DNA from 3 places in the Achromobacter aegrifaciens genome. Region 1 is predicted to be linked to each of the others. Evidence: predicted binding sites of a transcription regulator. Region 1 holds the regulator's gene; each other region holds the start of a gene.
What was found. The regulator LexA, encoded in region 1, represses DNA repair genes until DNA is damaged. The targets are predictions, from matches to a motif close to ACTGTATNNNNATACAGT.
Positions count from the first base shown of each region.

Region 2: recA (recombinase RecA) is a predicted target of LexA. The motif match lies at 2,074-2,091, and genes of this name have one in related genera.
Region 3: imuA (translesion DNA synthesis-associated protein ImuA) is a predicted target of LexA. The motif match lies at 1,777-1,794, and genes of this name have one in related genera.

Region 1 is NZ_CADIKO010000002.1:1,448,803-1,452,384, forward strand. Features, by position in the region: gene HV793_RS17900 (amino acid aminotransferase) at 1-321, shown strand, start outside; gene lexA (transcriptional repressor LexA) at 501-1,151, shown strand; gene lon (endopeptidase La) at 1,277-3,582, opposite strand, start outside.
Region 2 is NZ_CADIKO010000003.1:1,036,308-1,039,889, forward strand. Features, by position in the region: gene HV793_RS23790 (sensor histidine kinase) at 1-1,151, opposite strand, end outside; gene HV793_RS23795 (response regulator transcription factor) at 1,267-1,956, opposite strand; gene recA (recombinase RecA) at 2,188-3,252, shown strand; gene recX (recombination regulator RecX) at 3,388-3,582, shown strand, end outside.
Region 3 is NZ_CADIKO010000002.1:983,485-987,066, reverse strand. Features, by position in the region: gene HV793_RS15770 (Y-family DNA polymerase) at 1-1,085, opposite strand, end outside; gene imuA (translesion DNA synthesis-associated protein ImuA) at 1,015-1,719, opposite strand; gene HV793_RS15760 (amino acid permease) at 1,913-3,448, opposite strand.

The DNA of each region.
Region 1 (3,582 bases):
GGCACGGTGGTGTCGACGGTCCTGAACACGCCTGAACTCTTCGCGATGTGGGAAGAGGAACTCGCCGGCATGCGCGACCGCATCCGCCTGATGCGCAAGCAACTGGTCGACAAGATCAAGGAACACGGCGGCAAGCAGGACTTCAGTTTCGTGCTGCAGCAGCGCGGCATGTTCTCGTACTCGGGCCTGACCGCGGCGCAAGTGGATCGCCTGCGCGAAGAGCATGGCGTGTATGCCGTCTCCAGCGGCCGCATCTGCGTGGCCGCGCTGAACAGCGGCAACATCGACAAGGTCGCCAAGGGCATCGCGGCCGTGCTGTAAGCCATTTGCAGCGCACAGGCCCACGCGGGCCTGCCGTCAGGAACGGGACCTTCGGGTCCCGTTTTTCTTTTGGTCCGGACCGGCTTCTTCTTTTGGTCCAGACCGGCTTGCTTTTTTGCGCTGCGTCCCCCAGAATGGCGCTGTATATATGTACAGTCCGCTAGCACCGGATCATCGCCATGGCCAGCAAACTCACTGATCGCCAACAACAAATCCTGGATCTCATCAGGCAGACCGTCACTCGCACCGGCTTCCCGCCGACGCGTGCCGAAATTGCCCTGGCCCTGGGTTTCCGCTCCCCCAACGCGGCGGAAGATCATCTCAAGGCGCTTGCCCGCAAGGGCGCCATCGAACTGACGGCCGGCGCGTCCCGCGGCATCCGCCTGAAAGACACCTCCCCTGCTCCCACGCAAAGCTCGCTGCCCATGCCGGGCCTGGCGCAGTTGCTGCTGCCGCTGGTCGGCCGCGTGGCCGCAGGCAGCCCCATCCTGGCTGCCGAGCACGTCGAACGCGAGGTTGGCGTCGATCCCAATCTGTTCGCCCAGACGCCCGACTACCTGCTCAAGGTGCGCGGCATGAGCATGCGTGACGCCGGCATCCTGGAAGGCGACCTGCTCGCCGTAAAGAAAGCCTCGGAAGCCCGCAACGGCCAGATCGTGGTGGCCCGCCTGGGCGACGACGTCACGGTCAAACGCTTGCAGCGCCAGAACGGCCACATCGAACTATTGCCCGAAAATCCCGACTTCGAACCCATCGTGGTCGAAGCCGGCCAGGATTTCGCGTTGGAAGGCATCGCGGTGGGCCTGATCCGCACGCACGCGCTGCACTAGCCCCCACTACTCCCGCGTTTGCGCGCGGCATGAAAAAAACCCCGCCAAGAAATTGACGGGGTTTTTTGTTGGAAGCTTGATCCAGAAGGGGCGCCGCTTACCGGCGGCGTCCCTCCCGGTGTCCATCAGTGCTTGAGCACCGGGTCGGTCGAACCAGGTTCGGCAGGCTTGGCCACCAGGGGTTCCTTGACCGCTTCTTCCTCGGCCAGGGGCTCCGGCAGGCGCTCCAGCGCCAGTTCCAGCACCTTGTCGATCCAGCGCACCGGCACGATCTCAAGGTGGTTCTTGACGTTGTCCGGGATCTCCGCCAAATCCTTGACGTTTTCTTCCGGGATCAAGACCGTCTTGATACCGCCACGGTGAGCCGCCAGCAGCTTTTCCTTCAGGCCGCCGATGGGCAGGACTTCGCCGCGCAGCGTGATCTCGCCGGTCATGGCGACATCGGCGCGCACCGGGATGCGCGACAAGGCCGACACCATGGCCGTGGTGATCGCGATACCCGCGGACGGACCGTCCTTGGGCGTGGCGCCTTCCGGCACGTGCACGTGCATGTCGTGCTTTTCGAAGACGCTGTCGGCAAAGCCCAGACGGCGGGCGCGGGAACGCACCACGGTGCGGGCCGCCTCGACCGACTCCTTCATCACGTCGCCCAGCGAACCGGTGCGTTGGATGACGCCCTTGCCCGGCATGTCCGCGACTTCGATCGTCAGCAGGTCGCCGCCAACTTCCGTCCAGGCCAGACCCGTCACCTGACCGATCTGGTTTTCCTTTTCGGCCATGCCGAAGGCGTAACGGCGCACGCCCAGGAAATCGCTCAGGTTGTCGCCCGTGACGTTGACCGGCTTGACCTCGGCGGTCTTGCCTTCGGCCTTGGCGCGGTCGCTCTGGGTCAGCAACTGCTTGATGACCTTGCGGCAGATCTTGCCCACTTCGCGTTCGAGCGCACGCACACCGGCTTCGCGGGTGTAGTAGCGCACGATGTCGCGCAGCGCGCTGTCGTCGACCGTGAGTTCGCTATCCTTCACGCCGTTGTTCTTCATCAGCTTGGGCAGCAGATGGTCGCGGGCGATGTGGATCTTCTCTTCCTCGGTGTAACCCGACAGGCGGATCACTTCCATGCGGTCCAGCAGCGCCGGCGGAATATTCAGCGTGTTGCTGGTAGCCACGAACATGACGTCGGACAGGTCGAAGTCGACTTCGATGTAGTGGTCCTGGAACGTGTGGTTCTGTTCCGGGTCCAGCACCTCGAGCAGCGCCGACGAGGGATCGCCGCGGAAATCCATGCCCAGCTTGTCGATTTCATCGAGCAGGAACAAGGGATTGCGCACGCCGACCTTCGACATGTTCTGGACGATCTTGCCCGGCATGGAGCCGATGTACGTACGACGGTGGCCGCGGATTTCGGCTTCGTCGCGCACGCCGCCCAGCGCCATGCGCACGAACTTGCGGTTCGTCGCCTTGGCGATCGATTGGCCGAGCGAGGTCTTGCCCACGCCCGGAGGGCCGACCAGGCACAGGATCGGCGCCTTCACCTTGTCCACGCGCTGTTGCACGGCAAGGTATTCCAGGATCCGTTCCTTGACCTTTTCCAGACCGTAGTGGTCGTTGTCCAGCACCGTTTCGGCGTTGCTGATGGAATTGTTGATCTTGCTCTTCTTCCTCCAGGGGAGGTTGATGAGCGTATCGATGTAGTTGCGCACCACGGTGGCTTCGGCCGACATGGGCGACATGAGCTTGAGCTTCTTGAGCTCGGCATCGGCCTTCTTGCGCGCCTCTTTGGGCATATGGGCAGCGATGATCTTCTTTTCGAGCTCTTCGATGTCCGCGCCCTCTTCGCCTTCGCCCAACTCCTTCTGAATGGCCTTGACCTGCTCATTCAGGTAGTAGTCGCGCTGGCTCTTTTCCATCTGCTTCTTCACGCGGCCGCGAATCCGCTTTTCGACCTGGAGGATGTCGATTTCGGTTTCGAGTTGCGTGAGCAGACCTTCGAGGCGCTCGGAGGTGCCAACGATCTCGAGCATCTTCTGCTTCTGCTCGAGCTTCAAGGGAAGATGCGCGGCGATCGTGTCGGCCAGGCGTCCGGCATCATCGATGCCAGCCAGCGAGGTCAGGATCTCCGGGGGGATCTTCTTGTTCAGTTTTACGTACTGCTCGAACTGCGCGACGATGGCGCGGCGCAAAGCTTCGGTCTCGGAGCCTTGCATGGCGTCCGGTTCGATCGGCGACACCTGGCAGGTGAAATGCGAATCGGCATCTTCGATGCTGTTGATGCGGGCGCGCTGGGTGCCTTCGACCAGCACCTTGACGGTGCCGTCGGGCAGCTTGAGCATCTGCAGGATGCCGGCTACGCAGCCGATCTCGTAGACGTCTTCGGGGGTGGGATCATCCTTGCCGGCGGATTTCTGGGCCACCAGCATGATGCTCTTGCCCG
Region 2 (3,582 bases), on a different contig from region 1:
ATGCCGGGGCCGGAATCCTCTACCTCCAACACCGCATGCGCACCCAGGATCTGCGTGCGCACCGTGATGTGGCCGCCGCGCGGCGTGTAGCGCAGCGCGTTGTCCACCAGGTTGTTGAGCAGTTCGGCCAGCAGCAGCGGGTTGCCGTTGATCTCGACCGGGTGGTCCGAGCCTTCGAAGCCCAGGTCGGTACTCAGCGAGAGAGCCTGCGGCACCCAATGCATGGCCTGTTCGTAGGCGATGGCGTTGATGTCCGTGCGGGTCATGCCGATGGCGCTGGGGTTTTCGGCCCGGGCCAGCAACAGCAACTGGTTCACCAGGCGCGTGGCGCGCTCGGAACCGGTCACGAGCTGGCGCAGGCTGGACTGCATTTCCTCGGGGCTGGCGTCGCGCAGGGCCAGTTCGGCCTGGGTGCGCAGGCCGGCCAGCGGGGTTTTCAGCTGGTGCGCGGCGTCCGCGACGAAGCGGCGCTGCGCCTGCACGTTGGACGAAAGCCGGTCGAGCAGGTCGTTCATCGCGGCCACCAGGGGCGCGATCTCGGTGGGCGCGGCGCGCTCGTCGATGGGCGACAGGTCGTCGGGCCGGCGGGCCCGCAGGCGCTGCTGCAATGCATTCAAAGGTGCCACCCCGCGCGACAGCCCGAACCACACCAGCAGCACGGCGACAGGCAGCACCACGAACTGCGGAATGATCACGCCCTTGATGATGTCGTTGGCCAGCTGGGTGCGCTTTTCGACGGTCTCGGCCGCGATCAGCAGCGCCGGCTGGGTATCGGGCAGATGCAGGTCCACCCAGGTGAACGCCAGCCGGACCCCGAAGCCGCGCAAGGTCGCGTCCTCGTACTGCACTTCGCCGGGCCGGGGCTGGCCCACGGTGGAAGGCAGGGGCAGGGCGCGGTCGCCGCCCAGGTATTCGCCGCGGCTGCCCAGCGCCAGCCAGAACACGCTATCGGTCTCGTCCGCGTGCAGTACTTCCCGCGCGGTGTTGGTCATCTTCAGCACGGCCCGGCCGTCCTGCGCATGTACCTGCAGCGTCAGCACATGAAGATTATTGGCCAGCGCACGGTCGTAGGGCACGTTGGCGATGTTCTGCGCCACCACATAGGTGATGGCCACGCTCATCGGCCACAGCAGGAATAGCGGCGCCAGCATCCAGTCCAGGATTTCGCCCAGCAGGGAGCGCTGCGGCGGCGCGAAGCTGGGGCCCTTGGCCCCCGCCCGCATGACATCCAGTGCTTCCTGGTTCAGCGCTTCCGGCGGCGCCGCTTCAGCTTGCGAGGTACGCCGCACCCTGGTCCCGCTCAAGACAGTAGCCCAGGCCGCGCACGGTCACGATCTTCACGCCGCTGGGCTCCAGCTTCTTGCGCAGGCGATGGACGTAGACCTCGATGGCATTGGTGCTGACCTCTTCGCCCCATTCGCACAGGTGGTCGACCAGCTGGGTCTTGCTGACCATGCGGCCGCTGCGGGTCAGGAGGATCTCGAGCAGGCTGACTTCGCGCGCCGACAGGTCCAGGGTCTGGTCGTCGACCATGGCGACGCGGCCGGTCTGGTCGAACAGCAGGCGGCCATGCTTGATCATGGTGGCGCCGCCGCCCGCGCCGCGCCGGGTTAGGGCCCGCACGCGGGCCTCGAGCTCGGACAGCGCGAAAGGCTTGGCCATGTAGTCGTCGGCGCCCAGGTCCAGGCCCTTGACGCGCTGTTCGATGCTGTCGGCAGCCGTCAGGATGAGCACCGGCAGGGCGGAATTGCGGGCGCGCAGGCGGCGCAGCACTTCCAGTCCGGCCAGTTGCGGCAGGCCCAGGTCGAGGATGAGCAGGTCGAATGCCTGGGCCGCCAGCGCCGAGTCGGCCGCCAGTCCGTCGCGCACCGCATCCACGGCATAGCCGTTGTGGCGCAACGAACGGGACAGGCCGTCGGCCAGGATGCTGTCGTCTTCGGCGATCAGGATACGCATGGGCTACAGTGAGAAAAGGCCCCGCGGCGCAAAGGGGACAAAACGCCGGGTTCGTCTGGCATTCTGGCATAGGGCGCCATGCTTGCCACTCAGGGTATACGTGCAAAACACTGGCACACTGGTTTTATGTACAGTATAATCCGATGCCATAATCTGACCCGTTGCTCAAAGCACCCGCCTAACCCTGCGGCACTTCCCTAGACACCAGATACGTTACAGACAGGACTCTACATGGACGACAAAACCACCAAGGCCGCCGCATCGGAAAAGGCCAAGGCGCTTGCCGCCGCGCTTTCGCAGATCGAAAAGCAGTTCGGCAAGGGCTCGATCATGCGCTACGGCGACAACGAGGTGTCGCACGACATCCAGGTGGTTTCCACGGGCTCCCTGGGCCTGGACATCGCGCTGGGCGTCGGCGGCCTGCCGCGAGGCCGCGTGGTCGAAATCTACGGTCCGGAATCCTCGGGCAAGACCACGCTGACGCTGCAGGTGGTCGCTGAAATGCAAAAGCTGGGCGGCACCTGCGCCTTCGTCGACGCCGAACACGCGCTCGACGTGCAATACGCCTCCAAGCTGGGCGTGAACCTGGCCGACCTGCTGATCTCGCAGCCGGACACGGGTGAACAGGCGCTGGAAATCACCGACGCGCTGGTGCGCTCCGGCTCGGTCGACCTGATCGTGGTCGACTCGGTGGCCGCACTGGTCCCCAAGGCCGAAATCGAAGGCGAAATGGGCGATTCCCTGCCCGGCCTGCAAGCCCGCCTGATGAGCCAGGCGCTGCGCAAGCTCACCGCCACCATCAAGAAGACCAATTGCATGGTCATCTTCATCAACCAGATCCGCATGAAGATCGGCGTGATGTTCGGCAACCCCGAAACCACCACCGGCGGCAACGCGCTCAAGTTCTACGCCTCCGTGCGCCTGGACATCCGTCGCATCGGCTCCATCAAGAAGGGCGACGAGGTCGTCGGCAACGAAACCCGCGTCAAGGTCGTGAAGAACAAGGTCGCGCCGCCGTTCAAGCAGGCCGAATTCGACATCATGTATGGTGCCGGCATCTCGCGCGAAGGCGAAATCATCGACCTGGGCGTGGCCGCCAACGTGGTCGACAAGTCCGGTGCCTGGTACAGCTACAACGGCAACCGCATCGGCCAGGGCAAGGACAATGTCCGCGAGTACCTGAAAGAGCACAAGGAACTGGCCATCGAAATCGAGAACCGCGTTCGCGAAAACCAGGGCATCGTCAGCCGCGCGGCAGAATTCGTGCCCACCGCGGAAGATACCTCCGAAGAGTAATCGGATTGGTGGCGGGCCTGGCGCGGCGTAATTCAAGTTCGCCGCAAACGGACCGCCTATCGCGTCGGGGCAGCCCGAACAGTTGCGGCAGGCGCCAGGACGGGCCTGCCGTTATGCATACCAAGCAGGAAACGCATGAGCTGGAAATCGCCGCCCGCTTCAGCCGAGCGCCTACGCGCCAAGCTGGACGATGAATTCGAAACCGTGGCCAAGCCCCAGGGCTTGCGCCGCACTTCGGATGCGCGCCGCGATCAGGAAGCGGAATCCAGCGATGCGGCAGAGCAATGGAGCCGCAGCTCGGAAGCCGGCAATGTGCGCCGAGGCCGGCGC
Region 3 (3,582 bases), 470 kb from region 1:
AGCAGCCGGGCATGGTCGGCAGGCGTGCCGCCGGGCTCGGGGAACAGGGTGGTGCTGGCGGCGGGCTGCTCGACCGTGTCGGGCGCCAGCAGCGCCACGGCGATGACGGGCGCTTCCAGCGTGAAGCGCGCCAGCTTTTCCCGCAGCAGGTGGAGGATCTGCGGCGCCTGCCAGACCGGCTGGGCCAGGGCCAGTTCCAGTTCGGTGGGCGGCCGGGCGTGGCGGCCGCGTTCGTGTTCCATGCTGAGCACCACGCGGCGTACCGCCAGTTGCCGGGCGCTGAGCCAGCCGCCCAGCTGTTCGGCCAGGCGGCGCGCCACCGCGAGCACCGCGTCGGTGTGCTCGACGTAGTCGGTGAGTTCGATGCGGCGCGAGAACTGGTGTGGCGGTTCGACCCAGCGGTGGAGCTCGGGCGCCAGGCCGTAGGCGGCGTCCAGGGCCTGCAGCAGTTCGGGGGCGCTGCGCCGCTGCAGCCCCGCGCGCGGCAGGGCGCGCAGGTCCGCCAGGGTATGGCAGCCGATGTCGTCGAGCCAGTCGCGGCGGGCCTGCGCCTGCGGCAGCAGGGCTAGCGGCAGGGCGTCCAGCCGCCGGGTCAGCGTGGGCAGCGTGAGGGTACGGCGGGGCGCGCGCCGGCCGGGGCTGCGCGCCAGCAGCCAGGCGCCGGCGGCGGTCGGCGCCATGCCTAGCGACACGCGCAGGTCCAGGGCGCGCAAGGTGGCGGCGACCCGCCGGTGCAGCGCCTTGGGGCCGCGGAAGAGCATCAGGCTGGCGCTCACGTTCAGGAGCAGCGTGTCGCCGTCGGCCAGGGCGATTTCGGGCGTGTATTGCAGCAGCGCCAGCGCCGCGCCCTGCAAGGCTTCGGACTCGGCCTGGGCATCGCGGGGCAGCAGCTCGACCTCGGGAGCGATGGCGGCCGCGCCCGCGCGGCGCATGCCCGGCTTGACGCCAGCGCGGCGGGCGGCGGGCGTCAGGGCGGCGACGCGTTCCTGTTCCAGGACCGCGAACGCCTGCCCCTCAAGCGGCCAGTGCGGGCGCAGTGCGTCCAGCGGCAGGCAGCGCAGGAAGGCGGCGATCCAGAGGCGCATGGCGGGGAGAAACAGGAATGGTGGCGCCGGTGTCCAGGCCCACGTACAGCGGCGTGTCGCAGGCGGGTCCGCGGCGCTTCAGGATATGGACGGACAGGCCGCCCGCGGCCGGCGCCAGGGCCAGCCGCAAGGGCGCGGGCGTGGCGTTCTGCGCCGCGCTGCTGGGGCGCACCGCGATGAACAGCAGGTCGCTGGCCTGGGCGGCCAGGTGCAGGCGGCGCAGGGATTCGGGGCGCACATGAGGCAGCCAGCAGATCAGGGCGCCGCAACTGCCGTTCTTCAGGATCTGTTCGGCGGCCCAGAGCGCGTCCACGGGTTTTTCCGGCGCCACCCAGAGCAATTGACGGGGATCCAGCCGCCAGCTCATCCAGCTGGCGATGTGGGGCGCGTGCGGCGGCTGCACCAGCGCAATGGCGCGGCGCGTTTCCAGTTGGGCCAGCGCCGGACGCAGCAGGCGGATTTCGCCGATGCCGGGGTGCGGGACCAGCAATTCGTTCAGGGAACCCAGCGGCCAGCCGCCGTCTGGCAGCTCGGCCGAAAGCGCGGCATGCCCGGTGGGCAGGGTGCGGGCGGCGCCTTGAGCCAACTGGGTGGCGCGCCACAACGCGGGATGGATACGTTCTGGGGACTGCATGGCAAATCGGTTGCCGGGAGATAGGAACCCGGTGGAAGTGGCCGATGAGCCATTATAACTGTATATATGTACAGTATTTAAAGGGGGCGGAGCATGCCGCGAACTAAAAGAAAACCCACCCGTACACCTTTCGATGCAGAGGGGTGGGCCGTGTTGGATACGATTTTAGTTGCTTCAGGCAGGCGGATCGCAACTAAGCGCGGGCGTTCTCACTAGTAGCTGCCGAGGCCGCCACACCCGCCGCGCGATCCAGGTCCAAGCCATAAAACCGCATATCCTCGTACCGGATCCAGTGCGATTTGCGCACCAGCCGGTGGCCGATCCACAAGGCCAGGAACAGCGGGATCGCCAGGTAGGTGGAGATCACGCCGATCCAGTCGATGCGGTCTTGCAGGAAGGCCTGGTAGTTCTGGCCCAGCGTGACCACCAGGCACAGGACGAAGGCCAGTAGCGGACCGAAGGGGAACAGGCCGGCCTTGTAGGGCAGGTCAGCGGTGTCGTAGCCATGCTTCACATAGCCCTGGCGGAAGCGGTAATGGCTGACGGCGATGCTCAGCCAGACGATGAATTCGGTCATGCCGGCGAAGTTCAGCAGCCAGATGTAGACGGCCTTGGGGCTGTACACCAGGCTGAACAGGCACAGGCAGGCCAGCAGCGCGGTGGCCATCAGCGCATACAGCGGCACGCCGCTGCGCGTCACGCGCCGGAACAGGGCGGGCGCCTGGCCTTCCACCGCCATGTTGAACAGCATCCGCGTCGCCGCGTACATGCCGGAATTGCCGGCCGACAGCACCGAGGTCAGGATCACGGCGTTCATCACGGTGGCCGCCGACAGCAGCCCGGCGTGCTGGAACACCAGCGTGAAGGGGCTGACCGCGATGTCTTCCACTTCGTTGCGCAGCAGTTGCGGGTCGGTATAGGGCAGCAGCAGGCCGATGATCAGGATGGCCAGCACGTAGAACAGCAGGATGCGCCAGAACACATGGTTGATCGCGCGCGGCACGTTGCGGCGGGGATTTTCGGATTCGCCGGCGGCCACGGCCACCAGTTCGGTGCCCTGGAACGAATAGGCCACCACCATCGCCACGCCGACCCAGGTGGCCACATTGCCCACGAAGGGCGCGTCGCCGACCGACCAGTTGGCCAGTCCCACGGGCGTGCCGCTGTGGATGATGCCCACCAGCATCGCCAGCCCGACGCCGATGAAGCACAGCACGGCCACGACCTTGATGATGGCGAACCAGTATTCGGCTTCGCCGAAGCTGCGCGCCGAAAAGGCGTTCAGGCCGAAGGTCAGGGCCAGGAAGGCCACGCTCCATATCCAGCCGGGCGTATCGGGGAACCAGTAGGCCATGACCAGCTGCGCGGCCACCACGTCCACCGCCACCACCGTGGCCCAGCTGATCCAGAAGTTCCAGCCCAGCGCGAAACCGAAGCCGCCGTCCACGTAGCGCGAGGCATAGGTGCAGAAGGAACCCGATACCGGCATGAAGGTGGCCAGTTCGCCCAGGCTGGTCATGATGAAGTAGACCATCAGGCCGATGGCCAGGTAGACCAGCAGCGCGCCGCCCGGGCCGGCCTGGGCGATGGCGGCGCCGGAAGCCACGAACAGGCCGGTGCCGATGGCTCCGCCCAACGCTATCATCGTGAGGTGGCGCGCCTTGAGCACGCGATGCAGCTGGTTCTGGCCGGCAGGCGTGGCGCCGGATTCTGTCGTCGGAGTTTGCATTACTGGGGTAGGAGGTTGCTGCGGCGGCGGACCATCAGGCACGGGCGCGCGGGCCTGCCCGCCAGGCAATGCCGCGCAAGCCAGCCGGTCCGTGGCGGTGCGGCAAAGGTTGCTTCAAGGCGCGCATTTTACAA